Regions from separate parts of the Thermosinus thermophiluss DSM 23256 genome, predicted to be linked through region 3. Evidence: riboswitches for the same ligand, from Rfam matches in the RefSeq annotation. Region 3 holds a riboswitch; each other region holds the start of a gene.
What was found. A riboswitch is a leader RNA that binds a small molecule or an ion and turns the genes downstream of it on or off. The one in region 3 is predicted to bind S-adenosylmethionine.

Region 1 (7,713 bases), on a different contig from region 3:
AAAGCTCGGCCAGTTCTTCTTCTACCTTCTGCGTGCCCGTTCCAAAATAGCGAATATAGCGGCTGCCGCAAGCCGGGCAAAGATTGGGCGCCTGCCGCGTCTTTTGGCAATAATGACACCTAATTGTTTTATCCGTGGCGTGATAAACAAGCGAAACGTCACAGTGCTCACATCGCAAGACATAACCGCATTCCCGGCATAACACAAACGTGGCATAGCCCCTGCGGTTCAGTAAAATAATAGCTTGTCCTCCTTCACGACGGGTCTGCGTTAGCAGTTCGCGTAGTGGCTGAGAAATTACCCCCCGGCGCCCGGCCGCCAGCTCCTCACGCATGTCTACCACCGTCACCGCTGGCAAGACCTGGCCATCTACACGCTCAGACAAGGTTAGCAAAATGTGCTTGCCCGAAAGGGCTTGATAGTAACTTTCTAATGACGGAGTCGCACTGCCAAGCACTACCGGCGCTCCTGCCTGTCTCGCCCGGGTAAGGGCCACCTCACGTGTATGATAACGGGGACTTTCTTCCTGTTTATATGTAAACTCGTGTTCTTCGTCCAATATAATAAGGCCAATTTTTGCACAAGGGGCAAACACGGCAGAGCGAGCGCCAATCACTATACCCGCTTCGCCGGACCGGATTCGTTGCCAGGCATCGTGACGCTCGCCTGCTGACAGGCGGCTGTGAACCACGACTACGTCTTCCCCAAACCGCTCTTTAAACCGGGAAACGGTCTGGCCTGTCAGGGCAATTTCCGGCACCATCATAATAACCTGCCGACCCTGCTGTCTTGCCGCCGCTGCTGCCTCAATATATACTTGCGTTTTGCCGCTCCCGGTTACGCCATGAATAAGAAAAGACTTATACTCTCTTGAAGCAATAGCTGCTATGATTTGGGCAACGGCCTGGCGCTGCTCGTTCGTCAATGCAAATCGAGCTCCCTGCGGCGGCGTCCCGCGATACAATTGTGCATAACTATTTCGCATCACCCGCCGCCGTTCACTGCGGACTAAGCCGGCTGCAATAAGACGTTTAACTGTATCCGCACTGATCCGGTGCTGTTTTAGGCAAGTTGGTGTTAGTTCTGACTCTTCCAGTAGGACTGCCAGCAGCCGCTGTTGCGCTGGTTTGCCTGTTAGGCGGTCAAGAGCTTTCGCGGCTTCTTGACGGCTTACTGCAAGCATCAGCCGCTGCTCAAACCGCGGTCGGAACTTCGATGTACTCGTTGCTGCCCGTTCGACCAAATTCAACCGCTCCAATTTACGGAGAACATTTAACACGCTCGGGCCAAATTCTGTAACAAGTTGTTTTTGGGTAGTCAGGCCCTTTACACGTAAATGATTAAGCACCTCGCGCATTTCGTCTGAAATTTGGCGAGGAAAGAAAAATTCTGGTTCGCTCTCTTTTTCGTTCAAACGATATGCGGTATGACTTTTTAATTCTCCTCTTCCGGGCACAAACAGGCGCAAAGCTTCGGCGAGCGGACACAAATAGTAATTGCTCATCCACTCGGCCGTTTGCAGCATATTTTCATCAAACCATGGCTCATTGTCCAACACGCTCAATAAGGGCTTTAACCCTTCTGCCTCGGCCTGCTCTTTGACGGCAACAACAAAGCCTTCGGCCTCGCGTTGGCCAAAAGGCACCCGCACACGCCATCCCCTGCCGACAAACGCCAATTCCGGCGGAACCAGATAAGAAAAGGTGGCAGCGATAGTCCGTACCGGAATATTGATGGCCACTTCCGCAATGCGCCCCATTTTCTTCACCTCATAAAAAAGAAGAGTACTGTTTGCAGCAAACAGTACATCTTACTTCGCTGTTCGGTATAATCTAGATAATTCTAGCTTAGGCCGGAAATACCTGCTACCGGTCATCATTTTGTTCATAACCGGCCAGGAACTCATCTAACTCAAAACACGTATCCATAGGCTGACGTTTAAAAAAACGTTTCAAGCGACGCTTTCCCAGCGGCGTAAAACGGTACCGCATAATAAATAGCCTACCTGCGGATGGAATATCCGAGCGTCTGCAAAGTTTCTTCAATATAGCCGCTGGCGATTATATTAGCGTCATACTCAACCGTAACTTGTCTGGTATTTAGATTAACATCGACATCGGTAATCCCGTCAAGATGGCTTAAGGTGTGCTCAATGCGGTCACGGCAATGATCACCCTTAAGACCGCCAATCGAATATACCGACTTCTTGATTGTTTTTGAAACAGGCACTGCAATACTAACCCCCTTTGGCTTATCTCTATGATGTTAGTATTGCCAGTACCAGCGGTTAAAATTAAAGATTTGCTTCCCGCCGTAAAATTTCCGCTTTATCGGTTCGCTCCCACGGAAGGTCAATATCCGTTCGGCCAAAATGTCCGTAAGCTGCTGTCTGGCGGTAGATAGGACGACGTAAGTTCAGGCTTTTGATGATACCGGCCGGACGGAGGTCAAAATGCTTTTGAATAAGTTCGACAATGCGGCTTTCGGGAATTTTAGCGGTACCAAAAGTCTCAACCATAATCGATACCGGGCGGGCAATACCGATTGCGTAGGCTAACTGAATTTCACACTTATCGGCCAAGCCGGCGGCTACAACATTTTTGGCCACATAGCGAGCGGCATAAGCTGCTGACCGGTCGACTTTAGTGGGGTCTTTGCCGGAAAAAGCGCCGCCGCCGTGACGGGCCATGCCGCCATAGGTATCGACAATAATTTTGCGCCCAGTCAGGCCGGCATCTCCCTGCGGCCCACCAACGACAAAACGGCCGGTAGGATTAATATAATATTTGGTTTGAGCATCTAGCATATCTCCGGGGACAACGGGAGTAATAACTTTGGCGATGATATCTTTTTCAATGGTGGCAAGATCCACGTCAGGGCTGTGTTGAGCCGAAACGACAATGGTATCCACACGAACCGGCTTGCCATCCATATACTCTACTGTCACCTGGGTTTTTCCATCAGGACGCAGGTAAGCAAGTTCACCGTTTTTACGAACTTCGGCCAGCCGGCGGGCCAAACGGTGAGCTAAGGCAATAGGCAATGGCATGAATTCGGGGGTCTCATTAGTTGCATAGCCGAACATCATGCCTTGGTCACCGGCACCGATTGCCTCGAATTCATCCATCTCGCCGCGTTTAGCTTCCAGCGCTTTATTTACGCCCATCGCGATATCCGGCGACTGCTCGTCAATTGATGTCATCACACCACAGGTATCACCGTCAAAACCGAATTTTGCACGGGTATACCCAATCTCTTTGATGGTCTCCCGCACAATCTTCGGAATATCGACATAGCAAGACGTTGTAATTTCTCCTACCACGTGGACAAGGCCGGTTGTTACTAAAGTTTCACAAGCGACACGGGCCATGGGGTCTTGGGCAAGGATTGCGTCGAGAATACTGTCAGAAATTTGATCGGCAATTTTGTCCGGATGCCCTTCGGTAACCGATTCCGAAGTAAATAATACCCGTTTTTTTTCCATTTGTGCACCTCCTAATCAATAAAAAAACTCCCATAAGGGAGGCTTTGGTCGTATACTCCCCATCTCGCGCCATGCGCCGGAATTGGCACCGTTTTGGACTTGCCAAATGGTTGCCGCGGTTTCATCGGGCCAGTCCCTCCACCAACTCTTGATGAGTATAGTATATGTAATTTTCACCAAAGCAATTTTAAAGTAAAACAAGAAAAAAATCAACCTCTTTTTGTCAATAAATCGCAAATTCTGTCAAGAACAATTTCCGCAACACGCTTTTTTGGCATTTGTTCTAGTTCTTCAACACTACCATCACGGTAAATAAGCTTAACAATATTAGTGTCGGCGTTAAAACCCGCACCCGGGAGCGTAACATCATTAGCTACTATCATATCAAGATTTTTCTTGGCCAACTTTTCCTGGGCATTACCAAGCAAGTCCTGCGTTTCAGCGGCGAACCCCACCAGGATCTGGTGGCGCTTCAACGCTCCCAACTCCCGTAAAATATCCGGGTTTTTTTCCAAAACAAGAGTAAGCGTCTCCCCGGTTTTTTTGATTTTATGCTCAGCTATTTCTTTAGGCCGATAATCGGCCACAGCCGCCGCCTTAATCACTACATCACAGGCAGCATATTCGGCCAACACGGCCTGCCGCATCTCTTCCGCTGTTTCCACCATTTTTACTAAAACACCCCGTGGCGGGTTTAATCCGGTGGAGCCGGAGACGAGAATAACCTCCGCGCCGCGGAGCGCCGCTGCTTCGGCGATTGCATAGCCCATTTTGCCACTCGACCGGTTGCCTAAATAACGCACTGGATCGAGCGGTTCCCGCGTACCGCCGGCAGTAACCAAAATTCGCTTTCCGGCCAGTACACCGTGCGGCCGGAGCAGTTCATCCACTTTGGCAACAATTATCTCCGGCTCGGGCAAACGTCCGGGACCTTCCACCCCGCAGGCCAGCATGCCTGTTGCGGGTTCAATAATGTGATAGCCCAATCCAGCCAGTTTTTGCAAATTTTGCTGGACAATAGGATTTAGATACATATTGCTATTCATGGCTGGCGCCAGTACTATCGGCGCTTTGGTAGCCATCACAGTCGTTGAAAGCATATCATCGGCAATACCGTTGGCAATTTTGCCAATAATGTTGGCAGTTGCAGGGGCTATTAAAAATAAATCGGCCAAAGTGGCCAATGCAATATGCTGAACATTCCAGTTTTTCGGTTCTTCCCACATATCAACAACTACCGGATTACCGCTTATCTCCCGAAAAGTAAGGGGTGTAACAAATTCAGTAGCCGACTTGGTCATAATAACATGAACAGAACTCCCGGCTTTCCGCAAACGGCTGACTATTTCCACACTTTTATAAGCGGCAATGCCGCCGCTAACGCCCAGGACAATATTTTTGCCCTTCATCACGGTGGCCTCCTACTTAATACCTGTCTTGGTACGTTCATAAGTAATTTTGCCTTGGGCAACCTCTTCCAAGGCTATGGTAACGGGTTTATTCGATTTGCTTTCCACAAGCGGAGGCTCACCATTCATAATTTCCCGGGCCCGCTTTGCTGCAAGAACGACTAATGTATATTTACTGTCAACTTTATCAATTAAAACGTCTAAGGATGGACGAATCAACCAGACTCCCTCCTTTAAAGTTTTAGTACGTTCCGTGAAGTTTGACAAATGCTGTCAATCAAGCCATTGTTGCGCTCCACCCGGCATTTTTCCGCCGTAATAATTGCGGCTATTTTGTGTACTGCACGCTCCACTTCGTCGTTCACAACCAAATAATGGTAGTTATAAGCGCAGCTTAATTCACTCGTTACACAGCTTAACCGTTGTTTAATCGCTTCAGCACTGTCAGTCCCTCGTTTATGAATGCGATCCGCCAGTTCGTCCAAAGAGGGCGGCAAGATATATATGAATACCCCCTGGGGAAACTTCTTTTTAATCTGCAACGCGCCCTGGATATCGATCTCCAACAAAACATCCTTGCCACCATTTAGTAAATCCATTACATATTGCCGCGGTGTTCCATAAAAGTTCCCGTACACTTCGGCCCATTCAAGCAGCTCATCGTTTTCAATCATGGCTTGAAATTTTTCGCGAGATACAAACCAATAGTTAACCCCGTTCACCTCCCCGGTACGGGGTGAGCGGGTGGTGGCTGAGATTGAGTAATATAAATTAGGATCATTACGCAGCAATTCCCGGCAAATCGTCCCTTTACCTGTCCCGGACGGCCCGGAAAGCACAATTAAGATCCCTTGCTGCGCCATTTGCGAGTCTCCTTTCAGTGTCTATTCCGCCGTATCATCGCTTGTATCCTTGCTGGCCAAACGATGGGCAACCGTTTCGGGCTGAACAGCTGAGAGAATGACGTGATCACTATCGGCGATAATAACGGCGCGAGTACGGCGGCCATAAGTCGCGTCAATTAACATCCCTCTGTCACGGGCTTCTTGAATAATTCGTTTGATGGGAGCCGATTCGGGGCTAACAATGCTAACAATACGGTTAGCCGATACGATATTGCCAAAACCAATATTAATAAGTTTAATCTCCATAATAAATTCCCCCTAATAAAATTCTGGCTGCGCTTCACATTTTATTACTCTATATTACTCTATGTTTTGGATTTGCTCTCTGACCTTCTCAATCTCACTTTTAATTTCAACAACAATGTTCGCAACAGCGAAATCGTTGGCCTTGGAGGCAATGGTATTGGTTTCGCGGTTGATCTCCTGCACGATAAAGTCCAACTTTCTTCCTACAGCCTCATCAGCGTCCAGAGTGGAACGAAACTGGGCAAGATGGCTCTTTAGCCGTACCAGTTCTTCCGCAATATTAGTCCGGTCGGCAAAACAAGCCACCTCTTGGAGCAACCGCGTCTCGTCAGGCTCGGCCCCTATAGCAGTCAAGGCATCGCGCATGCGTGCCAGCAGTTTGGCGCGATATTCTTCCAGCACTACCGGCATCCGCTCTTCAAGCTGCTGAACATAACTCTCTATTTTGGCAATTCGCGTTGTCAAATCAGCTTGTATGTTGGCGCCCTCGGCCAAACGCATAGCGAGGAGATTGCCGATAGCTGCATCCATTGCTTCCGCTAATTTGGGCCATAACTTCAGGACATCTTGCTCTTTTTCTTCCACTTTCAGAACATCAGGAAACCTTGCAATAAGCGACGTAAAATCCACGGCCGAGCTGTTCAATAACCCCGCTAATTCTCTCATTGCATTATGGTAAGCCATTGCCAATTCTTTGTCAACCCTAACCATCCGTTGCTGCTCGCCAAATTCTTCCATGGCAATATATATATCAACGCGGCCTCGGGACAACGCTTGGGCAATGCTACGGCGAATTTTGTCCTCCAAAGCCCCCAGATTTTTCGGCGCCCGGATTCCAATTTCGGTATAACGATGATTTACAGCTTTAATTTCGACGGTAAAACGATGATTGCTGTCGATATATTCCCCGCGACCAAATCCAGTCATACTTTTGAGCACCAGATGATGCACCTTCCTTCGCGTTGTTATTATTGACGGCAAAAAATATATTTAAACCATGATTTTTTAAAATTACTTCGCCTTACTTCCTATAATTCCTTTTTTCGCCGGAAAAAAGCAATAGAAAAAGGAGGGGCTTTTGCCCTCCGTACAGTACCTAATTCATTTTTTACTTAATGTTTGGTAAATCAAAATAAAAGCTGTGTTTTTTCTGGTCATACGCTGTAACAACCAATATAGCCGGCTTGTTCGCATCTATATTCCGTTCTTTAAAATAGAGATATGCTTGCACAACGTAGAGCTTTTGCGTCCCTTTGTTAACAATGACAGTAGCTTCACCAGGTATATTAATCTGATCGGCGGTAATACCCCGCCGACCTTGTTTTATAACGGCGTTTACCGTTTTTGCGAAGTCTTTACTATTGCCGACCAAGGTGACGCTGAACGCTAGAAACCCGGCGTAATCGGCCAATATCTTTTCACTGTCGCTTAGTTTTATCGGCTGAGACTTTTGGGTTTTTTCCCGCGCATCACAAGCCAAAAGCAAATACGGTGTATATAAATGTGCGCGTTCCGTCATCTCATCCAGGACAACTGCCTGCTCTTCATAGGCTGTCCAAGCAATAAGGAATTCATCTAGGGACACATGGGCTTTCTCTATCCCATATCTTTGCGCTTCTTTCATCATCACAGCATTAACAGGGGCAATAGCCAAAGCCTGATTGCACAG
Region 2 (7,713 bases), on a different contig from region 3:
CCTCCGCCCTTGGGCTGTTCTGCCTGCTACTGGCTCTCAGCGAAGGGGTGGATGAGGGCTGGACATCGGCGTATATTATAACTTTGCTGTATATCGCCTTGGCCAGTTTAACTTTGTTTGTTGTTATCGAACTTAATCACGAGAACCCTATTTTAGACTTGACCTTGTTTAAAGATTGGAATTTCACGCTGAGCAGTATCGTTATTTTTATCGGGACGATCGGACTGTTTGGCGGCATCTTCCTCGTTCCGCTCTTTATGGAAAATATTCGGGGCTATACGGCGATGCAGACAGGTATGCTGATGTTTCCTTCCGCCCTTACTGCCGGGCTGATGATGCCTGTTGCCGCCAAACTGGCCGATAAGTTCGGCGCTAAGCCGGTTGTCGTTGTCGGCCTCTTTTTCCTAGGAGCCGGTACTTGGCCGCTAATGTACCTCGACATGGATACCAGCTATGAGCATGTCATGCTGGTCATGATTCTGCGGGGGCTGGGGCTGGGGCTGTTCATGATGCCCGTTACCGTCCTTGGGCTGAATACCGTCCCGCTGCCGAAGATTAGCCGTGCGTCCGCGCTTAACAATGCTATCAGGCAGGTCAGCGGTTCATTCGGTATTGCCGTATTGTCGACCGTGCTGCAAAACCGGCAAATCTTTCACTATGCCCATATTGCCGAAGGCTGGAATTTGGCAGCAGACGCCGCCGCTAAAGTGATTACTTACGGTGAACGGCTATTTGTGCAGCACGGCAGCGTAGCGAGCATTGCCAAAATCAAGGCGCTGGCCCTTGCGGCCCAGATCGCCCAGCGACAGTCGTATATTTTCGCTTTCGATGACGCTTTTTTGGTCTTGGCGGCCATTAGTTTTACCGGCATTGTCCCGGCCCTGCTGCTCAAACGGGCCCAAGGCGGGGCCAAAGGGGCAGCGGTAATTATGGAGTAGAAGTAATAATATGACAAAAAAACCAAAAAGACCCAAAAAACAAAAACATGAGAAGGTGTTAAGGGTTCGGCATGGGTGTAACCGTTAAATTTTAAATATAAAAAAGTAGCAGCCCCAGACGGCGTGGTGCCATCTGGGGCTTTGCTTTTTGTGCTACCATGCGGCTACGACAGAACCTTTGAAGTGTTCTTGGATAAACTTTTTGACTTCTTCAGATTGGTAAGCCTTAACTAGCTTTTGGAAAGCCGGATTGTCTTTGTCTTTGGTGCGGACGGCGATGACGTTGGCGTAAGGAGAATTGGCGTCTTCGATGGCGATGGCGTCCCTGGTCGGAACAAGGCCGGCGGTCATGGCATAGTTGGTGTTAATGGCGGCAATATCCACGTCGTCAAGGGAACGGGGAATCTGGGCGGCGTCCAGTTCTTTAATCTTAATATTTTTCGGGTTTTCCGCAATATCGGTAACGGCGGCTTTGAGGCCGGCGTTAGGCTTCAGCTTGATCAGGCCGACTTTTTCCAGGAGCAGGAGGGCGCGGCCGCCGTTGGTCGGGTCGTTGGGGATGGCGACAACGGCGCCTTGTTTAACGTCGGCGATTGATTTGACTTTTTTCGAGTAAATACCCATCGGGAAAATAACCGTTTTGGCGATCGAAACGATGTCATATTTGCGGTCGGCAACCATGTTATCAAGATAGGGCTGGTGCTGGAAACTGTTGGCGTCAATGTCACCCTGGCTTAAAGCCACATTAGGCTGCACGTAGTCGTTGAACTCCACGACCTGGATTTTCAGACCGTCTTTTTCCGCCACTTTTTTGACAACATCCATTATTTCGGCGTGGGGGCCGGCGGTAACGCCCACTTTTATAGGCCGGTCGGACGGCGTGGCGGCTTGTTTGCCGCAGCCGGCCACGAGGCCGAGCGTAAACAGCAGCGCGAGGGCTAATGCGATTGGCTTCGTCCATTTGTGCATTATTGGTTACCTCCTTAACTAAGAATTAGAATGCCGGTACTACCGCACCTTGATATTTTTCGGTGATGAATTTGCGGACTTGATCCGAGGTCAACGCTTTGGTCAGCTTTTGAATTTCCGGGCGGTTTTCATCGCCTTTGCGCACGACCAGAATATTTACATAAGGAGAATCTTTCTGTTCAATAAAGAGGGCGTCTTTCGTAGGCACGAGTTTGGCTTCCAGTGCATAGTTGGTATTGATTACGGCCAAAGTGACATCATCAAGGGCCCGGGGCAGCTGCGGCGCTTCGAGCTCACGGATTTTCACGTTCTTCGGGTTGGCGACAATATCTTTGACGGTGGCGTTGACGCCAACGCCGTCTTTGAGCCCGATCACGCCGGCCTTAGCCAGCAGGGCGAGCGCGCGCCCGCCGTTGGTCGGGTCATTAGGGATGGCAACCACGGCGTCGGTAGGAACGTCATTTAAGTTTTTGATTTTTTTGGAGTAAATGCCCATGGGTTCGATGTGGACGGCAGCGGTGTAAGTGAGCTGAAGGTTGCGCTCGGCGGCAAACTTATTGAGGTAGGGAATATGTTGGAAGAAGTTGGCGTCCAGTTCTTTTTCCGCTACGGCCAGGTTAGGACGGACGTAATCGCTCATTTCCACGATCTGAAGGTCAATGCCCTCTTTTTCCAGAGCCGGTTTAATTACCCGCAGAATTTCGGCGTGGGGAACGGCCGTGGCGCCTACTTTCAGTACCTTTTTATCACTGGCGGTAGCCGGAGCCTGGGTTTTGCCGCCGCAGCCGGCGACGACGGCGGTAAGGGCCAAAATTAAGGCGAGCAATAGGGCGATACGTTTCATGAATGAATTCCTCCTTGTTAATCGTTTATTTTTTGTTCAAACGGCGGGCAAGCCAGTCGCCGCACGACTGGACAAGCTGTACCTGAGCAATAAGGATAATGACGGTTGCGAGCATGATGTCGGCCCGGAAGCGCTGATAGCCGTAGCGGATGGCCAGGTCCCCCAGCCCGCCGCCGCCGATAGCGCCGGCCATGGCCGAATAACCAATCAGGCTGATTACAGTGATCGTCAGGCCAAGCACAATCGAGGGCAGCGCTTCGGGGATGAGTACTTTGGCGATAATTTGCAGCGGGGAAGCGCCCATAGCTTGGGCGGCCTCGATGACGCCGTAGTCGACTTCTTTGAGTGCCGATTCGACGATGCGGCCGACAAAGGGGATAGCGGCAATGCTCAGCGGCACAATGGCCGCATCGGTGCCGATGGATGTCCCGACAATGAGACGGGTCAGGGGAATGATGGCGACCATGAGAATAATGAACGGAGTCGAGCGGGTAGCATTGACGATTGCGCCCAAAACGCGGTTGACAGCGAGGTTTTCCAAAACATGGCCCTTGTCAGTCGTTACCAGGATGACGCCGAGGGGGACGCCAAACAGGGCGGCGATAAAGGCCGACACACCCACCATATAAGTAGTTTCCCATAACGACTCAGCCAACAGCACGAGCATTTCTTGCGACATAACCAATCACCTCTATTCCTAAATCTCGCGCCCGCAAGTAGTTGAGGGCGTTCTGGATGCCGGCCTGGTCGCCGGACAGTTCGACAATCAAGGTACCGAAAGGAGTGTGCTTGATGTGGTCGATATTGCCGTAAAGGATGCTGGTGTCAACATTAAACCGGCGGATCATGCCGGCAATTATGGGTTCTTCGGCCGTACGGCCAATGAAGGACAGGCGCAGAATAAGATTGGAGTCCGGCAGCGGTGTGGGCGAAAAGACGGTATTGGCAAAGAATTCGGGCAGGTCATGGTTGACAATGGTGCGGATGAATTCGCGCGTTGTTGCCGTCTGGGGACGGGTGAAGACGTCGAGTACCGGGCCTTCTTCAATAATGACGCCGTTTTCGATGACGGCCACGCGGTCGCAGATTTCTTTAATAACCTGCATTTCGTGAGTGATTAGCACAATGGTCAGCTGCAGTTTTTGATTGATGTCAAAGAGCAGTTTCAAAATGGATTGTGTAGTCTGCGGGTCAAGGGCGGAAGTGGCTTCGTCGCATAAGAGCACTTTTGGCCGGCTGGCTAAGGCGCGGGCAATACCGACCCGCTGTTTTTGACCGCCGCTGAGCTGGGACGGATACTGGTCCCGTTTATCGGCAAGCCCCACCAGTTCAAGGAGCGGCAAAACAGCCTGTGCAATTTCCGTTTTGCTTTTGCCGGCCAACTCAAGCGGGAAGGCTACATTTTCATAGACGGTGCGGGAAGACAGCAGGTTAAAGTGCTGAAAAATCATGCCGATTTTTTTGCGTCGCTCGCGCAAGTTTTTTTCGGACATCGTCGTTAGTTCTTCACCGTCGACCACTACCGAGCCGCGGGTTGGCCGCTCCAGCATATTGATGCACCGGATTAACGTACTCTTGCCGGCGCCGCTTTTACCAATGACACCGAAAATTTCACCGCGGCGCACTTCCAGGTTTATGCCTTTAAGAGCATGGACCGCTCCGTTAGTGCCGGGATAGACCTTTTCAATGCCGGTCAGTTTAATCATTTTTCTTCTCTCTCCTTTCCTGGGCATAAAGAAAACCTCTTCGCAGACGAAGAGGTTTTTGTTCTGTAAACAGAAACTCCCCCCCTCATCTGTCAGAACCTATCCGTTCTGCAGGAATTGGCACCGTTTCGCATCCGAAGGTGCGATGGTTGCCGCGGCGTCATCGGGCCAGTCCCTCAGCCAGCTCTTGATGAAAGAGTGTTTCGATATGCCGTTGTTGAGTTACATGCTATCATGTATAGCAATGTCTGTCAAGAAAAAATTAAAATTGCATTTTCATAAATTAAAGAATAAAAGACGTAAAGGCAGGAAAGAAATGAGAGAGGGCGAATAGTATGCTCAGAATGGTAATGCGTGCACGGGAGGAGTGTGGATTATGCCCGTTAACCCTAAGCTAAAAGAGCCTTTAACCGACCAATTGTTCCGGGCCATTTTACTGCTCGCCAATGAGGAGGAATGTTATCAGTTTTTTGAAGATATCTGTACCATCAGCGAGATAAAAGCCATGGCACAACGCCTGGAGGTGGCGCGGATGCTGAAGGCCGGTCATATCTACGACGACATTGTCGAGCGCACCGGGGCCAGCACGGCCACGATCAGCCGGGTCAAGCGCTGCTTGCACTATGGCGCTGACGGCTACAAAATCATTCTCGCCCGGTTGGAAGAGCAGGAAGAGCGTTTGCGGCAGGAGGATGCAGGCCATGAACCAAAATGAGTTTGTACCGCAAATTCCGTACGGGACACGGGATTTTTTACCCCGCGATGCGAAAAAAAAGCGCTTGGTGGAAAGCGCCCTTGCCGGCCTATTTACCCGGTGGGGTTATGACGAGGTAATTACGCCTACATTTGAGTATCTGGACATTTTATCGGTCGGTGCCGACCAAGAAATAGTTCAGCATATGTTCAAATTTCTCGATAAAAATAACCGGCTATTAGCGCTCCGGCCGGATATGACTACGCCTATTGCCCGGGTAGCGGCTACCCGGCTCCGCGAACAGCCGGTACCGCTGCGGCTGTTTTATTTGACTAACGTTTTCCGGTACGAGCAGGCCCAAGCCGGTCGACAATGCGAATTCTACCAGGCCGGTATAGAACTGCTGGGCACGGCGGGGCCTGCCGCCGATGCCGAGGTCGTAGCGCTGGCGGCCACGGCCATGCGGGAGGCAGGGCTGACCGTCTTTCAGATCAGCCTCGGTCAGGTGGAATTTATTAACGGTCTAATGAATGAATGCGAATTACCGCCGGCCGAGCGCCAGCGGATTAAAAATTGCCTGGTGCAGCGCGATCTAGTCGGCCTGGACGAGGCTCTGGCGACGAGCTCCTTATCGCCGGCCGGGCAGGCGCTTTTTAAGCGTATTCCGCTGCTCCACGGGCGGGAAAATATGCTTGATGCGGCCTATGGCATGGTGAGCAACGATATGAGCCGCCGCGCCCTCGATAACCTGGCGGAGATTTACCGGCTCCTTGAGTATTACGGCGTAAGCGGGCATGTCTCTTTTGATTTGGGAATAATCCGGAATTTTGACTATTATACGGGGGCTGTTTTTGAAGGCTATACGCCGGGCCTAGGCTTCCCCCTTTGCGGCGGCGGGCGTTACGATGGCATGGCAGGCGCTTTTGGGAAGGAATATCCGGCTACCGGTTTTGCTCTCGGCATCGAGCGCCTTATGCTGGCCCTTGAGCGGCAGGGTCTGACCCTGGACGGCGACGTTAAGGACGTCTATATTGGCTGGGCGCCGGGGCGGCTGAATGAGGCGATTGCGCTGACTGGCGAGCTCCGCGCGGCAGGGCGTATCGTCGGTCTTGGACTTCAGCCGCAGGATAAGGCGGCGGCCGAAGCCTGCCGTCAAGCCATGGGCTATGCTAAACTCATTTATATTGGTGGTTGAAAATGCACAAACGGGTACGGCAATTTTTCGCCGCGGTGACAGCCCGCATCAGTGAACAGGACAGGAGGTTTGTTAATCAGCACTTAACCAAAGCCGAGCAACAACTGTTTTGGCAGATGAGCGTGCCAGACCAGCGGCATGCGCTTAACGTGGCATATACGGCGGCCAAACTCGCGGCACAGCGTCCGGCGGCAAATTGGGAAACCGCGGTTAAAAGCGCGCTGCTCCATGACGTGGGACGGAGGCGGGGCGATATGAGCGTGACCGACAAGGTCTTGGCCGTCCTGGCCCATAAACTGGCGCCCCGGTGGGCGCGACAATGGGCAAAAGAAGGGCGTGGCGGAATTATTGCCAATCTCCGCCACGCCCTGTATATATATTTTAATCATGCCGAACGCAGCGCCCGTTTGCTCGAAACCGTCGGCACCCAGCGGGCGGTGGTTGATGCTGTCCGCAAACACCATAGCGCTCCGGCGCCAGGCGATACGCCGGAGCTAAATATATTGCGGGAAGCGGATGACAAGCATTAATAGCCCTTCTGCTTATCGACGACGTTGAACATTTCGCCGCCTTGGCAGAAACGGGCCAGGTTGTCGGCGAACAGTTTTACCGCCCGGTCGAGGTAGTAGGGGGACAAAGCGGCCAGGTGGGGAGTAATGATAACATTAGGCATATCCCACAGGGGGCTGTTTTCCGGCAATGGTTCGTGCTCGAAAACATCAAGGCCGGCGCCTTGAATGAGACCCTGCTCGAGAGCGGTAACGAGATCGGCTTCGCGCACCACCGTTCCGCGGGCGATATTTATGAAATAGGCCGTGCGTTTCATGGCTTCAAAATGCTCCAGCCGGAAATACTCCCGCGTTTCTTCCGTCTGCGGCAAGGCGACAACGACAAAATCGGACTGGGCCAGCATGTCGACAAGCCGGTCCGGGGTATAGAGCTTATCGACAAAAATTTCCGTTGTCATCTCGCGTTTGGTGGCGAGAACATTCATTCCCAATCCCTTGGCCTTTTTGGCAATTTCCCGGCCGATGCTGCCGAGACCGACAATACCGATTGTTTTTTCATGCAATTCGTCGGTGGGAACGCGCTTCCACCGTTTTTCTGTCTGTTGACGGATTAAACGGTTGAGGCCGCGGGTAAAGGCCAACATGAGGGCCAGAACGTGCTCGGAAACAGGAATGCCATGAATCCCCCTGGAGTTGGTTAGAATGACGGAACTAGCTTGTATTTCCGGAAAGACAAGGTTTTCCACGCCGGCGCTCAGGGCATGCACCCATTTCAATTTGGGAGCGGCTAAAAACAATTCCCGAATATCCATCCAGCCCCAGGACACCAGGATATCCGTATCAGCAATAAAGCTGGCC
Region 3 (7,713 bases):
GTCGCGGACGATTTTGTTTACACCGGCGATGACGATGACTTTTTTAGGGCCAAACATCATGGCGGCTACGCGGTTGCCGGTGCCGTCCACATTGACGAGTTGGCCGTCCAGGGTCAGTGCATTGGTGCTGGTGAAGAAGACGTCGCATGTGAGTTCTTTCCGTCTGAGCTCTAGCGACACTTCCGGACTGAGACCGGGCTTATTATGATTATAGACGGTATGGCCGCGCTGTTCCAGCATGTCGTCGAGGCCCAATTCCCGGATTGTCCAGGAGCCGCCGATACCGACGGTAGCTTCGGCCGGCACGAGGGACAGAATGTAGTTGATGGCTTCCTGCCGGTTCGGAAAATAAACGGCATTGAAGTTATTCTTTTTGAGGGCTTCCACTACCCTGGCCGCCAGGGTGTCGTGATGCCAAGTTTTGAACTCTTTCATTCGGACTTACCTCCTTACTGTCTTGTATAATTCATTTTCTTCGACACAGACTAAATTTTACCTTTTTGCTAAGGATGAGGTGACGGCGATGGATGCAAAAACGCGGCGGGAAAAATTATTGACCATGCTAAAACAGGCGGCGGCGCCGGTGACGGGAACGGCTCTGTCCAGGGAACTTGGCGTTAGCCGGCAGGTAATCGTAGGGGATATTGCCATTTTACGCGCCGCGGGACAGGAAATTTATGCCACGCCGCAAGGCTATCTTGTTCCGGTGGCCAATCCGCGGTCGGCAGTGACGGCCAAACTGGCCTGCCGGCACGGCCGGGACAGCCTGGCGGAGGAACTGGCCATCATTATCGACCATGGCGGCAAGGTGCTGGATGTTATCGTCGAACATCCTTTGTATGGTGAGATTCGGGCGAATCTGATGCTGGCGTCGCGGCGTGATTTGGCGGAGTTTTTGCGGAAGTTGGAGGAAAGCGGCGCCAAGCCGCTGTCGGTGGTTACCGGCGGGGTGCATCTGCACACGGTCGAGGCGCCGTCGCCCCAGGTGTTGGCGGAGATTGAAGGCGCCCTCAGGCAGCAGGGAATATTGCTTAGTTAGGAAGGAGATTTGTCGTTTATGGAACTGGAAACAGGGACGGCGGCCGGCGGCGTCAGCCGGCGTATAGTAGCCGATCTGTCGCTGCTTTTTGTTACTTTGATCTGGGGAACTACTTTCGTGGTAGTAAAGAACGCGTTGGCCGATATTGGCCCTTTTTGGTTTGTAGGCATCCGGTTCGGCCTGGCTTTTTTGTTTTTGGCGGTACTGTATCACCGGCGGCTGCTGGCCGCCTGGCGGAGTCACGCCCGCCTCGCCGGTCTTATCGGTTTGGTTCTGTTTGGCGGCTTTGCGCTGCAGACGATCGGTCTAGAGTACACGACAGCAGCTAATTCAGGTTTTATCACCGGTCTTTCCGTTATCCTTGTTCCCGTTATTGGCCGCTTCTGGGGGCAAAAGGGCCCCGGACCGGCGACCGTGGCGGGGATTATCAGCGCTGTTTTAGGTTTGGGGCTGCTCACGCTCAGCAGCGATTTCCGGTTTAATGTCGGCGACGTCCTTACTTTGCTGGCCGCCGTGGCATTCGGCGCCCATATCGTCATGGTCGGGCAATATGCGCCGCGCGGGGACGCCGTTGTTTTGGCCATTCTCCAGATCGGCGCCGTTGCTGCCGCCGGGCTGGCCGGCGGTTTTGCTTTCGAGCCGGTCCCGGCCGTTTTCAGCCGCAAGGTATGGGTTGCCCTGGCGGTAACGGCCATTCCCGCTACGGCGGTGGCGCTCGTGGTGCAGAATACCATGCAGCGCTTTACCACCGCCACCCGGACGGCGATTATTTTTGCCATGGAGCCCGTTTTTGCCGGTTTGGCCGCCTATCTTCTGTTGGGGGAAATACTGACCGTGAAACAGATTATCGGCTGCGTTCTCATCGTAGCCGGCATGATTATCAGCGAATTAGGCTAGGCGGGTTAAGCGGGAGTAGCAGCGGGTTACGTGAATACAAGCTCTTTTGCCTGGGAAATAGGCCACCTCCTAATTTTTTACCAATATAGAAGTACTTTACTATAGCGTACCCCTCTTGTTACTTTACGGAATAAGGTTTATAATAATTACAACTGTCAAGACAGATGTAATTACAAATGGAGGGGTCACTGTGGATATTGTCAGCCGTCTCGAACAAGTGCCTGTTAGCAAGTTTCATTATAAGCTGCTGGTAGCGACCGGCCTCGGCTGGATGTTCGACGCCATGGATACCGGTCTTATCGCTTTTGTTTTGCCGGCGCTCGCTAAGGCCTGGGGGTTGTCGCCGGCCCAGATGGGTTATATCGGGAGCGCCGGGCTGGTTGGGATGGCCGTAGGGGCAGTGCTATCCGGCTTTGCCGCCGACCGGTACGGCCGCAAAAAAGTTTTTGCCGTGACACTGCTAATTTATAGCATTGCCACCGGGCTGTGCGGTCTGGCCTGGGATTTTACATCGCTGCTGGTTTTTCGTTTTTTGGTTGGTTTTGGTCTGGGCGGCGAATTGCCGGTGGCGGCGACGCTGATGACCGAATACTCGCCGCCGGCGGCGCGGGGTAAGTTCATCGTTTTGCTGGAAAGTTTCTGGGGACTGGGGTGGCTGGCGGCGGCGCTGATTGCTTATCTGTTTATTCCCTTTTACGGTTGGCAGGCTGCATTTTTCATCGGTGCCTTGCCCGCCTTGTATGTTTTTGTTATCCGTTTGGCCGTGCCGGAATCGGTGCGGTATCTCCTGGACAAGGGACGGCTGGACGAAGCTCATGCCATCGTCAGTGGCCTTGAAGCGGCGGCCGGCGTGACAACGGCCTTTGCCCCGACGGCGCCGAAAGCGCAGACGGTTCGGCAAGTAATGTTTGCCGAACTGTGGGCGCCGCCCTTCTTACGGCGTACTGCCATGCTTTGGCTGCTGTGGTTCGGTATTGTTTACTCATATTATGGCATTTTTACCTGGCTGCCATCGCTGATGACGGCCCAGGGATTTACCATTATCAAAAGTTTTGAGTATGTGCTGATAATGACCCTGGCCCAGCTGCCAGGCTATTTCAGCGCCGCTTATTTGGTGGATCGTATCGGCCGCAAGGCGACACTGGCGTTGTATTTGGCGGCCAGCGCCGCCGCCGCTTTTGGTTTTGGTTATGCCAATACTCCCTGGGCGCTCATTGTGTGGGGGAGCCTGATGTCTTTCTTCAATTTGGGCGCATGGGGAGTAGTATATACTTATACGCCGGAGCTTTATCCAACCCGCATTCGCGCGTTTGGCTCGGGCTGGGCGGCGGCCGTGGGCCGGTTTGGCGGTATCCTGGCACCCACCATTGTCGGTTATATGCTGGGAGGAGGCGCCGCTTTCGCCGGAGTGTTCACGATGTTCACGGCTACCATGCTGTTTATTGCCACTATTGTTTTAGTGTTGGGCGAAGAAACGCGCCGAAAATCGCTTGATGAAATTAGTGGTTAAAAACGTCAGAATTTGCATCTGTTATTAAGAACAAGTAATAAAATTAGGGATAAGTCCCAAATTTTTTTACTTGAAATTATCTTTAAATTCTGATAAAATGAAACCACAAACGACGTGAGAGGGTGGTGCAAAACATGAATGTTACGCTCAAAGATGTGGGGAGTTTGCTGATTTACAGTATCGGCACCGCCTTGGTGCTAACCCTGGCCGTTATGAGCCTGCACTAAAACAACGCTAGCTGCTGGCCGCGTCGCTGGACGTGGCTTTTCTATTGGGCCTTGTTTATTGATTTTGCTTGACTGGAAATGTTATAATATTAATGTATATACTCCGAAAGGAGCCGTTTGGGTGATTACGACTATTTCGTTTATCATTGGTTTTATTGCTGCTTATTGGGTGTATAACGACGCCAGAAGCCGCGGTCATGAATTAGGCACGGCCTTGTTGTGGTCCCTGGGAACGCTGGCTATGCTTATTGTCTTCCTCCCGTTATACCTGCTCATTGGCCGAAGGCAAGTCATGAAAACTACCAAGCGCCAAGAGCCGGTCATTGATGTGGAGGCTACACCGGTAAACGACCAGATCCATTGTCCGATGTGCGGCGCCAAGGTCAAGGAAGATTATAAGGTTTGTCCTTACTGCAGTTATACACTAAAGCCCAAGTGTGAGGCATGCGGCCGTGAACTCAGCCGTGAATGGCGCACTTGCCCCTATTGTCAGACTCCGGCTGCGCCTAAGTAATCTACTCCCAAAAGTTTACACAAAAAAGTTACAAAAAAACATTAGACAATACCGGTTATTTATGATATAATCATTTCTGTCGCTGAACACAACACCATGCGCCCGTAGCTCAGGGGATAGAGCGCCGGCCTCCGGAGCCGGGTGCGCAGGTTCGATTCCTGCCGGGCGCACCAGAAAGCGCATAAATACTGGGTTGGAAGGCATTCCAACCCAGTATTTTGTTTTTCTAGGCATTCAGCTTCTTTTCATTACTTTCGATAATCCATTGGTTAACTAATTGTATTGCATGTATATGTGTGTACATTGCAAATAAATACAAAAAGGTTGCTTGCAAATTACATAGGAAGTGGCAGGAGAACGTTTTCTTTCGGTTTGAATTAATGACTGGACTCCGGCAGTAGCTAAAAGCAGCGGCCAATCCGCATCAGCGCCAGGAAGCTTTTTTCCGACATTAGATAACGCACCTCGTTGTTCATAGTGACATTTTATCAAGATAATCTACAAGGTGACATATCACAAGATAATCACATTTTAATAATCCGGCTATTGACATTTGTTTCAATATATCCTATAATCTGCTCAATTACAAAAATATAAGGCATACACCTCTTATCCAGAGTGGTCGAGGGACTGGCCCGATGACGCCCGGCAACCGGCTTTTATAAGCAGTGGTGCTAATTCCAGCAGGAGAAATCCTGGAAGATGAGAGGAAAGGTGCGCGTGTACAAAACCCCCTTTCCTCTGGAAAGGGGGTTTTTGTATGCCGGTGAAAGGAGAAGAAGGAAATGCATTTGCCAGACAACCTGAAAATTGCCACTTTGGCCGTTCATGGCGGCCAGACTCCCGATCCCGCCACCGGGGCCCGGGCTGTGCCTATCTATCAGTCGACTTCTTACAATTTCCGCGACAGTGATCACGCCGCCGCTTTGTTTGCCTTGAAAGAAACGGGCAATATTTATACGCGGATAATGAACCCTACAACCGACGTATTGGAAAAGCGTATGGCCGCGTTGGAAGGCGGGGTGGGCGCGCTGGCTTTCGCCTCCGGTCATGCGGCGATCGCTGCCACTATTTTGAACATTGCTAAAGCCGGCGACGAAATTGTTAGTTCCTCCGCTCTTTACGGCGGAACGTATAACCTTTTTCTGTATACTCTGCCCAGGCTGGGTATAACTGTTAAATTGGTAGACCCTAGCGACCCGGAAAATTTCCGGAAAGCCATCACACCAAGGACTAAAGCTGTCTATGGGGAAATTATCGGCAATCCCGGGCTTGGGGTACTGGATATTGAAAAAGTCGCCGCTATAGCCCATGAGAATACCATACCGCTGATTATCGATAATACTTTTGCCACTCCTTATTTATGCCGGCCTTTCGATTTCGGTGCCGATATCGTAGTCCATTCGGCAACGAAATTTATCGGCGGTCATGGTACGACGATGGGCGGTATCGTCGTCGACGGCGGTAAGTTTAACTGGGCCGCAGGCAACTTTCCGTTATTGAATGAGCCTGATCCCAGTTATCATAACTTGCGCTATTCTCAGGAGTTTGGCCCCATGGCCTTTATTATTCGCCTGCGGGTGCAAGTTTTACGCGACCTTGGCGCCTGCATCAGCCCTTTTAACAGTTTTCTGCTGCTTCAGGGACTGGAAACGCTGCACTTACGGATGGCCCGTCACAGTGAGAATGCCCAGACTGTGGCAGAATACCTTGCCGCACATGATCAGGTAGCGTGGGTCAACTATCCCGGTCTTCCTAGCCACCCGCAGCATGACTTGGCGCAAAAGTACCTGGCAAAGGGTGCGGGAGCCATCCTGACGTTCGGCATAAAAGGCGGTCTTGCGGCCGGCAAAAAGTTTATTGACAGCCTTAAGTTGCTTTCCTTGCTCGCTAACGTTGGCGATGCCAAATCACTGGTTATTCATCCCGCCAGCACCACTCATTCGCAGCTTACATCAGAGCAGCGCGCCAGTGCGGGAGTGCCGGATGACATGATCCGTCTTTCCATAGGAATTGAAGATGTAAGCGACATAATTTACGACCTTGAGCAGGCCCTGGCGGCGGTCCAAGCGCTTTAGATGGGGAGAGTTTGCTCTATCCTTATAGTTGGCGGTAGGAGGTGGATGGTGTTTTGCGTCCATTTCTTAAGTATGCGAAAGTGGCTGACCCGGACAATCCTCTCGTACTGACCATGGGTGGAACACTAACCGATGTTACCGTGGCTTATGAAACTTACGGGACACTATCGCCCAACCGGGACAACGTAATTTTGGTGGCCCACGCCCTGACTGGCGACAGCCATGTGGCGGCCCACGACGACAAGGACGAAAAAGGTTGGTGGGACGCATTGGTAGGACCGGGACGGCCGATAGACACCAACCGTTTCTTCGTTATTTGTTCCAATGTTCTGGGTGGATGCCGGGGAACGACGGGGCCGTCCTCGCCGGACCCGGCGACCGGGCGGCCGTACGGCATGCGGTTTCCCGCCATTACCATACGGGACATGGTCCATGTCCAGAAACGGCTGTTAGAGCAACTTGACATTTACCGGCTGGCCTTGGTAATCGGAGGATCCATGGGCGGGATGCAGGCTTTGGAATGGGGGGTCACTTATCCCGGATTTATGGATGGTATAATAGCCATTGCGGCTCCCGGTTATTCTTCCGCCCAGTCCATAGCCTACAATAAAGTGGCGAGGGAAGCGGTGATGCTCGACCCGGCCTGGCGGCAGGGTGATTATTATGGTGGCGCCGGCCCGCAAATCGGCCTGTCGATCGCCCGCGCCCTGGGAATGATTACCTACCAAAGCGAGCCGTCAATGGCCGCTAAGTTTGGCAGGAGAATGCGCGGCGGTCAGTTCGAAGTGGAAAACTACCTTGACTACCAGGGGATTAGCCTGGTACGCCGGTTTGACGCCAACTCCTACCTTTATTTGCTAAGAGCCCTTGACCTTCATGACCTTGGTGCCGGTTATGCGTCTTATGAGGCAGCCCTGGCCAGGATTGAAGCTCGTGTCTTAATCGTAGGGGTAAGTTCCGACATTTTGTATCCGGCTTATCAGCAACAGGAGCTGGTTGAAGTCCTACGCCGCCTCGGCAAGGCTGCGCGGTATGCCCAGATTGACAGTCCCCATGGACATGACGGGTTTTTGATTGATTTTGACGCGTTAAGCCCAGTTTTGTCGGACTTTATCAATACGATAGCGCCGCCGGTCCGCTTGCCCTGGGCACAGTCTTTTTTCCGGGCATCAAGTCTGGCCTATTTTGGCGCCCGGCTGGTTCCCGAGTTTTAAATTCCTAAAAATTATAGAATTGCTTTAAACTGCTCGATTAATAATTCTATTCTTTTTTCAGTATTAAGAACAAGCGGCGACCATGCAAGACGTGGCTTCGGCCAGTAGCACTCTGGCGCAAATGGCGTAAGAATTGCAGCAAGCGGTACGGGTAAGATAGAAGACGGCAGATTGGTCGGCCCTGTAATCGGGGTTGGCCAATCTGCCGCTTTGCTTTGGGGTGCCCGGCAGGGA
Region 4 (7,713 bases), on a different contig from region 3:
AGCAAGGTGGCAAGCTGGGCGGCGGCATCGGCCAGCGGGGCGGTTGCATCCGCTTCGGGCTCGCGTTCATAGGATTCGCTCTCGTCAAGCACGAACGGAGGCTGCTGGCGGGGCGGCTGGTAGACAATAAAATTGCGAAACGCGCGATATGCTTTCGTAAAAACGGTCTCCATCGGCAGCCGTCACCCCCATAAACATTGTCATGGATATTGTTTCCTCCCCTGCCAAAAATATAACCGGCGCGACTGCTTCATTAGCGGCGCGCCGGTGGGCCTGCTCACTGCTGCTTGAGGCTTACCAGGACAGTTTCCGCGGTAAATTACCTTCCTCGAACGTCGTAACCTTTGTTCTTATATCCTTTTGGCAAACACTTTATAGTTGCTTGGTTAAAAAAGCGGGCAACCGCTTCGGCCCGGCAATAGCTGGATTTTACTTGTTTGGTTCGCGTTATACGGCTAGACACCTGCTTATGTAGAACAACATAAAATATACTAAACAATTTCTTGCAAAGGTGGGAAAATTATATGGATATCTTTTGCCGGGAAGTGGAACCCTTTGTTCCCCTTACCATCCATGAAATTAGGTTTTGGCTTCGGATAATGAAAGAACATTCTCTTTTTATTAAATTAGGCCTGCCGTGCGACCAGACCGCATTAATTGAAGAAGCCCAACGGTTCTATGACTGTTTTGCCGAGCTGGAAAAGCAGGCCTGCCAAGTTCAATGCGATGATCATTTTCGCAGCTTCGTGAAACAAGTTTTAACCGCTGTTAAAAACATCTTCAGCTTTAAACGGCACCTCCTTCACCTGCTTATCGAATGTAAACTCCGCGGTGGTTCTAACTATCCCTTATTAATTGACCACATATCCCGTGAAGCGCTGTACTTCTACAAAATACTGGAAAAAATCCGCAATGGGGAAATGCGGTATCCTGTAGATGCTATCGTTAGCGAAAACGTATTCTGGCTCAGGATTATGGCTGATCATTTAAAATTCATCCGTGGTTTGCTCGACCCTTCTGAGCGCGAATTCATCGACAAAACCAATGTCCTCAGCAATAAGTTCGACCAGCTGCAATTGCATGCCCGTGACTTCGACAGCATGCTGTGGCACTTCCGCCCAACCCCCGACTTCATACGTTTTGAAAAAGAAGTAACAGATGCTACAATACGCCTGCGCGATTTTAAAGCAGCCGCAGAAGAGCTTATCAAACAGTGCGCCGTACTCTCGCTAATCCCGCCGCTATTAGCCGATCATGTCCGGCGCGAGGCGGAGCACTTCCTGGAAGTTCTTGAATTGATACATGGCGAAATGATGCAAGGCAGTAACCCGGATATAATCCTCTGCGATCATGACTTTCGGTAAGTAACCAACATGGCAGCCAATCACGGCTGCTATTCTTATTTATGCGTGCGCCGCCAGGCCGATGCCAACTGTAAAAATCCCCGAGCTGACCCCGGATCAGCTAAAAAAAGTGAGGCAATGGTATCACTGGGGTAAACTGGTAATATTTTTTTATAAAAACCGATTTAGGGGGAGGAGCGTTATCGTGTCCTACCATTTTCGCAATTTAGTGTTTGAAGGCGGCGGTGTTAAGGGAATAGCGTACAGCGGTGCTCTCGAAGTGCTAAAAGAAAAAGAGATCTTGCCGAACATTAAGCGAGTCGGTGGTACTTCGGCTGGTGCAATAGCTGCTTTATTGGTCGGCTTAAATTACACCGCAAAAGAAATTAAAAACATTATAAGTGAATTGCACTTTCGCCAATTTTTAGATGATACGTGGGGAATTATTCGAGACACGCGTAGATTAATCTCCCAATTTGGGTGGTACCGAGGTAATTTTTTCCGCGAATGGGTGGGAAATTTAATTAGTGCTAAAACCGGAAACAGTGAGGCAACCTTTCATGATATTCAAAAGTTAAAAGAAACGAATAATTTTAAAGACTTGTATTTTATAGGCACAAACTTATCAACGAAATTTGCGGAAGTCTTTTCCCACGAGCATACGCCGCGAATGTGTGTTGCTGATGCAGTCCGCATATCAATGTCAATACCATTTGTCTTCACAGCTCAGCGCAGCCCCCGTGGAGATTGTTATGTTGATGGCGGAGTGCTTGATAATTTCCCAATTAAGCTTTTCGATCGGAGAAAATATGTCGAACGTTTTTCAACAACACCTGACTATTATCAAAAACATAATCAACAACTACAGGAGGAAGGTAAGAAAATTAGTCCATATGTTTATAACCAGGAAACCCTTGGCTTTCGTTTGGTTTCCGGGAGCGAAATCGCCATATTCCGGGATCATGCTGAACCACCTCGCCATGATATAAACGACTTTTTTGCCTATACATGGAGCCTAATCGAAACTATTTTGGAAAGCCAGCAGAACCAACATTTACATAGCGATGATTGGCACCGGACTATCTATATTGATACACTAGGAGTAAAGACTATGGATTTTGGAATTGATTCTGCTAAAAAAGAAGCATTGGTAGAATCGGGCCGCCGATATACGGAGAAATATTTCGCTTGGTATGATAACACTGAAAACCCAGCATACAATCGCCCGTGAGACATGTTAGGCGCAAGCGCACTGGCAGCGCTTTAGCAAATCACGTCTGTTAAACCAATATCTTGCATCCTAGTAAAAAATAGTAAATCCGGTACTCATTAAAGGAATTAAGAGGTTACGTAGAGAAAATTCAAATAATACATATCTAGGGGGAGTTGAGAGCATGATTAAACGGGCCGGCGAATTAGTCACCGAGGTTGCCGCCAACCGGTTCGGCGGCAAGGGCGAAGTAATTGGGACTAAACTGTTGGACATGGAACAATTGCAAGGCAAAGGCAGGTTATTCTCCCACAGCATTCTCAAGCCGGGCTGCTCTATCGGTTACCACCAACACAATGGCGACGCTGAGACTTACTACATCCTTAAAGGCGAAGGCCTGGTCAACGATAATGGCACGCTGGTTAAGGTCCAAGCCGGCGACGTCGTCTTTACGGCCGACGGCGAGTCCCACTCCATTGAAAATACCGGTACGGAAGATCTTGAATACATCGCTTTAATTCTCTACTCCAAATAAGATGGTAACAGGCTTTACGCTATTATTGGCGTAAAGCCTGTTTGTTTAGTGATAAACCCCTTGACAGAAAATACATTTTTGGCGTATATTAATCTCAACTTCCAAAAGTTGTATACCGTGTACTCTTATCAAGAGCGGTGGAGGGACTGGCCCTGTGAAACCGCGGCAACCGGCAACAATGCGTCTGGTGCCAAATCCAGCAGAATCTTCGGATTCTGGAAGATGAGAGGAAAGGTATGGCTGCCATAATATGGCGTCTCTTTCCTCTCGGAAAGAGACGCTTTTATTTTACCTTATTATCGGCGACCACCTCGGCGCCGTCGGAAGCACCCGGCTGGCCCCCCTGGACAAAACCTGCGCCAAAAAATAACGCCAAGAAAGGATGCCGCCCATGTTGATACACCAGCTGTTCGCTCAAAAACGCCCTGTCGTGTCCTTTGAAACCTTCCCGCCCAAACCAGCTTCCCCCCTGGAGTCCATTTTCCAATGCATTGAAGAACTGCAAGCGCTAAAGCCCGATTTTATCAGCGTTACCTACGGCGCAGGCGGTTCCACACGGGGCCGCACGTTGGAAGTAGCCCGACACATCCAGCATGACCACGGCATTCCCGCCCTGGGGCACCTTACCTGCGTCGGCGCCACCGCAGCGACCATTCAGGCAATCTTGCACGAATTTGCCGCTCAGGGCATTGAAAACATCCTTGCCTTACGGGGCGACCCTCCAAAAGACGCCCCTATTCCCCCCACCCCTTACCGTGCCAAAGACCTCATCCGCTTTATCCGCCAGCAGCGCCGTCCCTGCAGCATCGCCGCAGCCGCCTACCCTGAAGGGCACCTGGAAAGCCCCAGCCGGGAGGACGATCTACGGTTTCTTAAAGAAAAAGTGGACAGTGGTGTCGATTTCCTGATCACCCAGATCTTTTTCGACAACGCCATGCTCTATCGCTTCCTGGAAGACGCCCGGGCGCTGGGCATTGACGTTCCTGTCATGGCCGGCATCATGCCCGTCTTCAGCCGCCCCCAGGTGGAACGCATCTGCTCGCTCTGCGGCGCTACGCTGCCGCCGGCGCTGGTTAAGCTGATGGACAAATATGGTCACCAAAAAGAAGCAATGGAACAGGCGGGCCTTGAGTACGCCAGCCGCCAGATCGAAGACCTCCTTGCTCACGGCATTGACGGTGTACACCTGTATACCATGAACCGCCCCCATCTGGCACGCACCCTGGTCCGGAATACGGGCCTGCGCTAGGCGCCTCACACCGGCAAAGCAACCACTCGAATCTGCCAGGCTAACGTAAAAAGACAGCCGTTACCAGGCTGTCTTTTAGTTTTTTTTCACATATTGTATTTTCCGGTCTTTAAACCAGACCGGCCGAAGGTGACAATAATCGGCAATGGCCAGGGCCACGTCCATACCCTTGCCGATATCGCCGGGAGTATGCGCGTCCGAACCAATGGTTACCAGTCTCCCGCCCAGCTCGTAAAACCGTTGGTAGACCGGAACAAGCGCCTTTACCGTCTCCTCCCGGTTTAACCGTCGGGTGTTGATCTCCAAAGCCAATTGCCGCCGGGCTGCGGCAGCCAACACCCGGTCAATGAGCTCCGGAAACTCGTGATAATAGACTTCAGGATCAGCAAACCGGGCATACCGGGCAATATAGTCGATATGCCCCAGACTGTCAATAAATTCATAAGACTCCAGGCACTCGGCCATCGCATCAAAATACCGGCGGTAAACTTCAGCTTTCGTCCGCAAGTTATAAAACTCGGCGCAATAAATGTCTATATTGTCAATGACATGGATCGAACCAATGACATAGTCAAATGGATAGTCCCTGACAATCCGCCGGTTGTCGGCCTCCAGGCCAGGCCGCATACCAATCTCGATACCAAGCAGAACCTGCTCGCTGCGGTATTTTTCATACTCGGCGAAATATGCCGCGGGATTAAAAATAAAGGCCTGCGGCTCAGGATAATCAAGGTCCATGTGCTCGGTAATCGTAATTCCCAAGCCCAACTCACCGGCTTTGGTCATAGCCTGATTTATAGTCATCCGCGAATCGGTAGAAAACTTGGTATGCATATGGGTATCAAACAACATTGTCATCGCTCCGTTCGGCCTGATGTATCCGGTTTCGTGAAATTTTTCATAGTTCCTATTATAACACAGGCTATGCTTAACTTCTAAAACAAACCATGGGCAAAGAATTGTTATAAAATTCCGGCTTTGTACCGGCAACAAGCAAAGCCCCGGTTTCCGGCTGAAGTCCGGAAACCAGGGCTTTTTGCTGCTGTCCTTAACCCAAATCTTTAGCCACCTGCCGCATGCGCTCGCGGATCGCCAGGTTATACGGGCAGCGCTTTTCGCATACGCCGCACCCGGTGCAGTCCGAGGCTTTCGCTTTCAGTGCCGCATAACGCATGGGGATGGCCTCTTTTAGCCCATAAGATACATATTGCAAATGGAAAATAAACACCGTAGGAATATCTATCCCTGCCGTGCATGGCAAACAGTAACCGCAGCGCCGGCAGAAATTGGGCCCGATAACTTGCGCTTCGGCTGCGAGTACCGCCCGTTCCTCATCCGTAAGCGGCCTGAAACTCTTCGCCACTTGCACATTCTGTGCGACCTGCTCAACGCGGTCCATACCGGGAATGGCGACGGCAATATCCTGTTCGAGAATAAACCTGAGGGCAAGTTCAACATTTTTAACCTGTCCGCCGCCCAGCGGCTTCATCACGATACAGCCAACATCCAGCGACCTGGCCAACGGGAAAAGCACATCAAGCGCCCTGGTCTCGATAAAGTTAAACGGAAACTGCACCGTACTGAACTCACCGGTTTTTATCGCTTCCGCCAAAAGCTCCACGTTATGCCCGGTTATGCCAATATGACCGATTTTTCCCGCTTGCCTGGCCTCCCTGAGCGCTTCAAGGGCGCCGCCAGGCGCCATAACCGCCTCAAAATCAGCCCGGGTCTTTATATTATGTAGCTGGTACAGGTCAATGTAATCGGTCCGCATTGTTTTCAAACTAAGGTCAATGTCCCTGGCCATGGCTTCCTTATCGCGGGCCATACTCTTGGTTGCCAGATAAAACTCGCGCCGACGTCCGGCAATATGCTGCCCGATTTTGGCCTCGCTATCGGTATAAGCGCGCGCCGTATCAATGAAATTAATCCCCGCATCCAGGGCAGCATGCAATATTGGCCCGGCCTCTTCCATCGTACAACGCTGGATAGGCAACGCCCCGAAACTAATTTCTGTAACTTCCAGCCCGGTTCGGCCCAAACGCCGTTTCAGCATATGAGATCCCTCCATTCGCTTGCGCTTATAAACGGCAGCTGTTTTGGACTAATTCTCTTAATTTTATTTTTCTTTGCCTATTTGCAAATACCTTCACTATTTTCTAAAATTGGCTGGGCTTGGTTGCCACTAAACTTTCTTGTCGATCGGCGGTTTGGGCAGTGGTCGCCAGGCGCTCAAGTTGCGTGGCAATCGACGTAAAGCTGAAACTCATCATTATATCTTCCAGCTTGGCTTTTGTTCCCCGGATATTGTAATAGTGTATAAAAGCTTCTTTACACGGAAGGATTAGCCTTCGTTCCGTGCAATCGAGCTCGCGCGGGTGCAGGTAGACAACGACGCTCCTGCCCTTACGGTTGGCCGCGCGAATGGCTTTTTTGATCAAGAATGCCGGGAAAAACCGAAAGTAAAATCCGCCGGAGTAGCCGATATTCCGCCCAAAGAGACTCACTACCGACGTGGGTACCTCCCAAATACCGAGCTCCCTACCGTTTACCCTTGGCTTATGAATGTCGGTGGGAGCCGACGGAATACCGTAAAGAAAGGTTTTGACCGGAAAAATACTGGCGTCATACATTAGGCCCAACTCTTCCAGCGCTTCAAGATAATGAAGGTTACTTTCCACGATCGACCATGATGGCGCCCGATATCCTAAAACCTTAGTGCCGGTGATATCCTCCAGAATAGCCACCGCTTTTTGCACATCCGCTTTAAACGCTTGAAATGTCTGCTTGTAAGCCAGGTGATGGCCATAGCCGTGTGCGGCAACCTCATGCCCTGCCTGCACTATCTTCCTCACAACATCGGGATAATCTTCACCGATAGAACCCAGGACAAAAAAAGTGGCATTGCAGCCCGCATCGCTGCATAACTGGAGCAGCATGTCCACCTGGGCCCTGAAATTAGAGCCTTTGCCTCTGTAGTCAGCAGGATTTATGTGCTCATAATTGGCATGAAACCATTCTTCGATATCAAAAGTAAGCAAATTATAAACGCTGACTTCGCTTGCCGGTTTAGCCAATTTTCTTTCTCCCTTTGATCGCGAATGAAGTACAGAAGATATCGGACCATGCCCCGACGTCGCCGCTTTGGCTTACAAACTTAAAAGGATGATACATCTTGAGAAATTCCATAGCTTCCAAGCCACAGTCAGTGAATGACTGCTTTAGTTCGTCCATGTCATACATCCGGTCAAACTTCTTCGGCTCAAATAACCCGAGAACCTTGCGCTGCAGCGAACGCTTATGCAAAGTTTGCACCAGCAGTATTCCTCCCGGCCTTGTGACTCTTGCCAGTTCGGCGATAACCGGCTTGTATTGT

Region 1: it holds a riboswitch for S-adenosylmethionine, as region 3 does, so the genes downstream of both, metK (methionine adenosyltransferase) here and BLQ99_RS05790 (homocysteine synthase) in region 3, are expected to answer to the same signal.
Region 2: it holds a riboswitch for S-adenosylmethionine, as region 3 does, so the genes downstream of both, BLQ99_RS06195 (methionine ABC transporter ATP-binding protein) here and BLQ99_RS05790 (homocysteine synthase) in region 3, are expected to answer to the same signal.
Region 4: it holds a riboswitch for S-adenosylmethionine, as region 3 does, so the genes downstream of both, metF (methylenetetrahydrofolate reductase [NAD(P)H]) here and BLQ99_RS05790 (homocysteine synthase) in region 3, are expected to answer to the same signal.

What each region holds. Positions count from the first base shown of each region.
Region 1 covers NZ_FNBU01000009.1:71,316-79,028, reverse strand. The annotation lists gene priA (primosomal protein N') at 1-1,759, opposite strand, end outside; gene BLQ99_RS07100 (heavy-metal-associated domain-containing protein) at 2,002-2,229, opposite strand; gene metK (methionine adenosyltransferase) at 2,294-3,484, opposite strand; SAM riboswitch class I at 3,541-3,642, opposite strand; gene coaBC (bifunctional phosphopantothenoylcysteine decarboxylase/phosphopantothenate--cysteine ligase CoaBC) at 3,694-4,896, opposite strand; gene rpoZ (DNA-directed RNA polymerase subunit omega) at 4,906-5,112, opposite strand; gene gmk (guanylate kinase) at 5,127-5,756, opposite strand; gene remA (extracellular matrix/biofilm regulator RemA) at 5,778-6,044, opposite strand; gene BLQ99_RS07070 (YicC/YloC family endoribonuclease) at 6,099-6,971, opposite strand; gene BLQ99_RS07065 (hypothetical protein) at 7,153-7,713, opposite strand, start outside.
Region 2 covers NZ_FNBU01000008.1:2,603-10,315, forward strand. The annotation lists gene BLQ99_RS06175 (DHA2 family efflux MFS transporter permease subunit) at 1-938, shown strand, start outside; gene BLQ99_RS06180 (MetQ/NlpA family ABC transporter substrate-binding protein) at 1,092-1,907, opposite strand; gene BLQ99_RS06185 (MetQ/NlpA family ABC transporter substrate-binding protein) at 1,933-2,751, opposite strand; gene BLQ99_RS06190 (methionine ABC transporter permease) at 2,777-3,430, opposite strand; gene BLQ99_RS06195 (methionine ABC transporter ATP-binding protein) at 3,399-4,457, opposite strand; SAM riboswitch class I at 4,540-4,654, opposite strand; gene BLQ99_RS06200 (YerC/YecD family TrpR-related protein) at 4,834-5,172, shown strand; gene hisZ (ATP phosphoribosyltransferase regulatory subunit) at 5,159-6,346, shown strand; gene BLQ99_RS06210 (HDIG domain-containing metalloprotein) at 6,349-6,876, shown strand; gene BLQ99_RS06215 (D-2-hydroxyacid dehydrogenase) at 6,873-7,713, opposite strand, start outside.
Region 3 covers NZ_FNBU01000007.1:46,573-54,285, reverse strand. The annotation lists gene BLQ99_RS05820 (lactate utilization protein) at 1-435, opposite strand, end outside; gene BLQ99_RS05815 (transcription repressor NadR) at 524-1,039, shown strand; gene BLQ99_RS05810 (DMT family transporter) at 1,058-1,936, shown strand; gene BLQ99_RS05805 (MFS transporter) at 2,127-3,446, shown strand; gene BLQ99_RS05800 (zinc ribbon domain-containing protein) at 3,795-4,187, shown strand; tRNA gene BLQ99_RS05795 (tRNA-Arg) at 4,286-4,360, shown strand; SAM riboswitch class I at 4,794-4,896, shown strand; gene BLQ99_RS05790 (homocysteine synthase) at 4,973-6,265, shown strand; gene metX (homoserine O-acetyltransferase MetX) at 6,319-7,479, shown strand.
Region 4 covers NZ_FNBU01000006.1:95,846-103,558, reverse strand. The annotation lists gene BLQ99_RS05445 (spore germination protein) at 1-173, opposite strand, end outside; gene BLQ99_RS05440 (DUF2935 domain-containing protein) at 525-1,364, shown strand; gene BLQ99_RS05435 (patatin-like phospholipase family protein) at 1,549-2,574, shown strand; gene BLQ99_RS05430 (cupin domain-containing protein) at 2,738-3,088, shown strand; SAM riboswitch class I at 3,211-3,317, shown strand; gene metF (methylenetetrahydrofolate reductase [NAD(P)H]) at 3,480-4,337, shown strand; gene BLQ99_RS05420 (histidinol phosphate phosphatase) at 4,413-5,189, opposite strand; gene BLQ99_RS05415 (aldo/keto reductase) at 5,386-6,393, opposite strand; gene BLQ99_RS05410 (DUF3473 domain-containing protein) at 6,497-7,414, opposite strand; gene BLQ99_RS05405 (class I SAM-dependent methyltransferase) at 7,407-7,713, opposite strand, start outside.